2 regions of the Pseudomonas sp. FG13 genome follow, and region 1 is predicted to be linked to the other one. Evidence: riboswitches for the same ligand, from Rfam matches in the RefSeq annotation. Region 1 holds a riboswitch; the other holds the start of a gene.
The links. Region 1 has a riboswitch for cobalamin ahead of cobO (cob(I)yrinic acid a,c-diamide adenosyltransferase). Riboswitches for the same ligand answer to the same signal wherever they lie in the genome.
Positions count from the first base shown of each region.

Region 2: it holds a riboswitch for cobalamin, as region 1 does, so the genes downstream of both, cobW (cobalamin biosynthesis protein CobW) here and cobO (cob(I)yrinic acid a,c-diamide adenosyltransferase) in region 1, are expected to answer to the same signal.

Region 1 covers NZ_JBMDKO010000019.1:20,162-22,358, forward strand. The annotation lists gene ACODTO_RS16475 (cobyrinic acid a,c-diamide synthase CobB) at 1-131, opposite strand, end outside; gene cobO (cob(I)yrinic acid a,c-diamide adenosyltransferase) at 128-754, opposite strand; cobalamin riboswitch at 836-1,035, opposite strand; gene ACODTO_RS16485 (hypothetical protein) at 1,196-1,780, shown strand; gene ACODTO_RS16490 (PQQ-dependent sugar dehydrogenase) at 1,847-2,197, shown strand, end outside.
Region 2 covers NZ_JBMDKO010000001.1:52,074-54,270, reverse strand. The annotation lists gene cobN (cobaltochelatase subunit CobN) at 1-171, opposite strand, end outside; gene cobW (cobalamin biosynthesis protein CobW) at 175-1,239, opposite strand; cobalamin riboswitch at 1,338-1,552, opposite strand; cobalamin riboswitch at 1,746-1,969, shown strand; gene ACODTO_RS00240 (CbtB domain-containing protein) at 2,076-2,197, shown strand, end outside.

The DNA.
Region 1 (2,197 bases):
CGCACCTTGCGCCCCTGGTTGCGATGCAACCGGGCCAGGGCGGCGGTGACGGTGGTCTTGCCCTGCCCCGACGCCGGGGCGGCAATCAGCACCGCCGGGCATTGGCGGTCCGGAAACGAAGCGTCACTCACAGTTCGACGCCTTTCTGTGCCTTGATGCCGGCCTGGAAGGCGTGCTTGATCATGCCCATTTCGGTGACGGTGTCCGCCAGCTCGATCATTTCCGGCTTGGCGCCGCGACCGGTCACCACGACATGCTGCATGGGAGGACGCGCCTGCAGATCGCTCAGGACCTGATCGAGATCGAGGTAACCATGCTTGAGGGCAATGTTCAGTTCGTCGAGCACCACCAGGCCAATGGACGGATCGCTCAGCAACTGACGCGACACCGCCCAGGCCGCTTCGGCGGCTGCGATGTCGCGCTGTCGATCCTGGGTTTCCCAGGTAAACCCTTCGCCCATGACATGAAAGCGCACCTGCTCCGGGAAGCGCCGGAAGAACAACTCCTCACCAGTGCTGTTGCGGCCCTTGATGAACTGCACCACGCCACATTGCATCCCATGCCCCATGGCCCGGGCCAGCATGCCGAAGGCCGAACTGCTCTTGCCCTTGCCGTTGCCGGTCAGCACCAGCAGCAAGCCGCATTCGTTCGGGGCATTGGCGATACGCTCGTCGATCACGGCTTTTTTGCGCAGCATGCGCGCCAGGTGACGCTCGTCGCGGTCGGACGCATCTGTATTGGGGGAGCCGGTCATGGGGAAGCCTCCGTTGGGGACTGGGTAACGGCAGGCGGGCACAGGAAAAGACGGCAACAAGCCTGGCATCGCCCACCGTGATGCCGTTGGATGAATCAGGCCGGTCTCCGGGCTCATGAGCGGCGTGATGCCGGGCTGCGCGCCTTCCCATGTCGAGACACAGTGGCTTGCTGGCAGCTTTGACTCATTTACCGTTGCGGGGGCAGCGCCGGGTTCTCACCGGTTTCCCTGTTTCACTCTGTCGACCCGGGCCACAGAGCACCTGAAACAAGTCGCGAAGGTTAGAGGGTTGGGGATGGAGCGTCAATTAAAGCCGCCACGAGCCCAGCACTGATCATGGGCCTGGATCAATAAAGTGACGCCAATCTTGTGTCACGCTGCGGCAAGTGATATCAAATAGGCATTACGACCCGATATCACAAAAACAAGAGGGCAAAAAACATGCAAGGCATGATCATCAGCAATCCAAGGCTGGAATTTCTGCGCCCGGTGCTGGAACGCTGGTTTGACTGTATCGATCGCTACAACGCCGTGCGCGGCGATAACGACACGCCTTACTGGTTCGATGAAAAAGCCAACCTCGGCCTGCTCTCGGCCGCCGCCTGGATGGCCGAGATGGTCACGCTGCAACACACCGCAACCCGCAAACAGAATGAAGAAGGCGAACGCAACGTCAGTGCCGACCTGTTCATTGCCGGGGCCGAGGACCGCGCGTTCATCCAGGCCACCCAACGCTGGCCTAAGGTCAAGAGCCTCAACCTGACCCAACCCCTGCTGGATGTCACCAGCGATGCCAAGCGCATCAGCTACGCCACTGACCTGAAGCTGGGCTGCCTGTTCGTCGCCCCGCAAAAAGCCCAGCAAAGCACTACGCCCGAAGAACTCCAGGACATGATCGAAGACCTGCAAAAGGAAAACACCTGCGCCGTGGCCTGGTACTTTCCTTACAACTATCGCAAGTTGCGCAACGAGGCCGGTCATTACCATCCGGGCATCGCCGTGCTGTTCAAGCAGGCCCACGGCTGACCGGTTGAACCATCGCCGGTATATGCTTCTCTATGAATAACCACATGCATTCATAGGGAAGCCAGCATGCTCAAGCCACCGCACCTCCTGATCGTCGCCCTCGCCGCAGGGCTTGTCGCTTGTGGCGAGTCTTCCACACTGCAAGTCTCCGACGGCACTGGCCCATCGCCAAAACTGCCCGAACCGAACAAGACCCTGGTCCCCACCGTCAACATCGCCGAAGCCGTCGGCTGGCCCCAGGGCGCCAAGCCAACCGCGGCCGAAGGCCTGCAAGTAGGGGCGTTCGCTGAGGGACTGGACCATCCGCGCTGGCTCTACGTGCTGCCCAATGGCGACGTGCTGGTGGCGGAAACCAACGCCCCGCCCAAGCCCGACGACGCCAAGGGCATCCGTGGCTGGGTGATGAAAAAAGTCATG
Region 2 (2,197 bases), on a different contig from region 1:
GGCGAGGCGAAACTGCGGGTAGTCGTCCGGCAACTGGCGCGCCGCTTCGGCCAACAGCGCCAGGCTGGAATCGCCGCTGCACAGGATCACCAGCTCGGCGGGGGTTTGCCCCAGGTCGGCGATGTTGTCATCCGAGACGAAGCCGCCAGGCTGGGTCCTGAGCAGGTGCATGGCTTAGACGCTGAGGGCGGCGCGCAACTGCGCTTCAAGCAGCCCGGCATCCAGCGCCTGGCCGATCAACACCAGACGCGTCACCCGGGCTTCGTCGGCCCCCCACTGGCGGTCGAAATGCTTGTCGAAACGCGTGCCGACGCCTTGGATCAGCAAGCGCATCGGCTTGTTCGGGATCGCCGCGAAACCCTTGACCCGCAGCACGCCGTGCTGGACCACCAACTGGGTCAGCGCGTCCAGGAGCAAGCTTTCGTCCGCCTGGGGCAGTTCGATGGAAATGGAGTCGAAGGCGTCATGATCGTGATCATCCTCGTCGCCGTCATGATGGTGATCGTGATGACTATGGCGGCTATCGATGTGCTCTTCGGAACCGGCACCCAGGCCGATCAGCACTTCCAGCGGCAGGCGACCGTTGCTGGCTTCGATGACCTTGACCGCCGGTGGCAGTTCTTCGGCCACTTCAAGACGGACTTTCGCCAGGTCTTCCGGGCTGATCAGGTCGGCCTTGTTGAGGATCACCAGGTCGGCGCTCGCCAACTGATCGGCGAACAGTTCATGCAACGGCGACTCGTGGTCCAGGTTCGGATCGAGCTTGCGCTGGGCATCGACCTGATCGGGGAAGGCGGCGAAGGTGCCAGCGGCCACGGCTGGGCTGTCGACCACGGTGATCACCGCATCGACGGTGCAGGCACTGCGGATTTCCGGCCACTGGAAGGCCTGGACCAACGGCTTGGGCAAGGCCAGGCCGGACGTTTCGATGAGGATATGGTCGAGGTCGGCGCGCCGGGCCACCAGCTCGCGCATCACCGGGAAGAACTCCTCCTGCACGGTGCAGCACAAGCAACCGTTGGCCAGTTCATAGACTCGGCCGCTGGCTTCTTCTTCGGTGCAACCGATGGAGCACTGCTTGAGGATCTCACCGTCGATGCCCAGCTCGCCGAACTCGTTGACGATGACCGCGATACGCCGGCCCTGGGCATTGTCGAGCATGTGTCGCAGCAGCGTGGTCTTACCCGAGCCGAGGAAACCGGTAACGATAGTGACGGGAAGTTTGGCCAGTGTTTTCATCGGATGCCCTTTGGCAAGGTGGCGGGCAAACGGGACGACAACCGCAGGCACAGGCGTGCGCGGAAGATTTCGCCACCGGATCACCCCGCCCGGTTGTAGTGAGAATCTGTCTCGAGGCAGGTCTCCTGGCTGACGGCGGGCCGATCCCGGCTTTTCATAGAAAGCCCTGGCAATTCCTGCGCCTTCCCGTGCTGCATGCACAGTGGCCTGGCAGGAACGTCACCGTTCACAGTTGCGGGGGCAGCCGCGGCTTGGACCGCGTTCCCTTCTTAGCTTCGGCGCAAACCGAAGAACCTCGAAGGCGCAAGGCTACGCAGGGTGTGCGGGCGGGTCAATGTCTGCGGATAAGTTCGCGGGTGCATGAGCGGGCCCCATCGCGAGCAGGCTCGCTCCCACATTGGAAGCGCATTTCCCTGTGGGAGCGAGCCTGCTCGCGATGGCCACAACTCGGTTTCATTGACGCCCCACCCCCACCCATGCTCTCCTGTGCAGGGTCTGTGTCGCTACACAGACCATTTGTTACGGGTGCCCTTCACAGGGTGAAACGGGAAACCGGTGAATCGTGTGCTTTACTTCAAGGCCACGTCAGTCCGGTGCTGCCCCCGCAACGGTAAGCGAGCGAAGCGTCAGATCCACTGTGCCCCATGGCATGGGAAGGTGACGCTTGCAGGCAAGGCCAAGGGCCCTGCCCCTCGTGAGCCCGGAGACCGGCCCGCAATTCAAATATCAACAAACCCGCGGTGGGCGGGCGCTGTTCGAATCCTGGCGGGCTTTGGCCCGGGGTTTCATTGCGCTCGATTTACCCACTGGCCAAGACAAGAACAGAGGGAAGCGCCATGTCGACCATCAGCACCACCGCCCGCACTACCAGCAGCACCACGACCCTGAGCCAGCGCCTGAGCGCGGCGATCCTCGCCTCGATCCTGGGAGCAGGCCTGGTCTATTTCGCCGGTTTCTC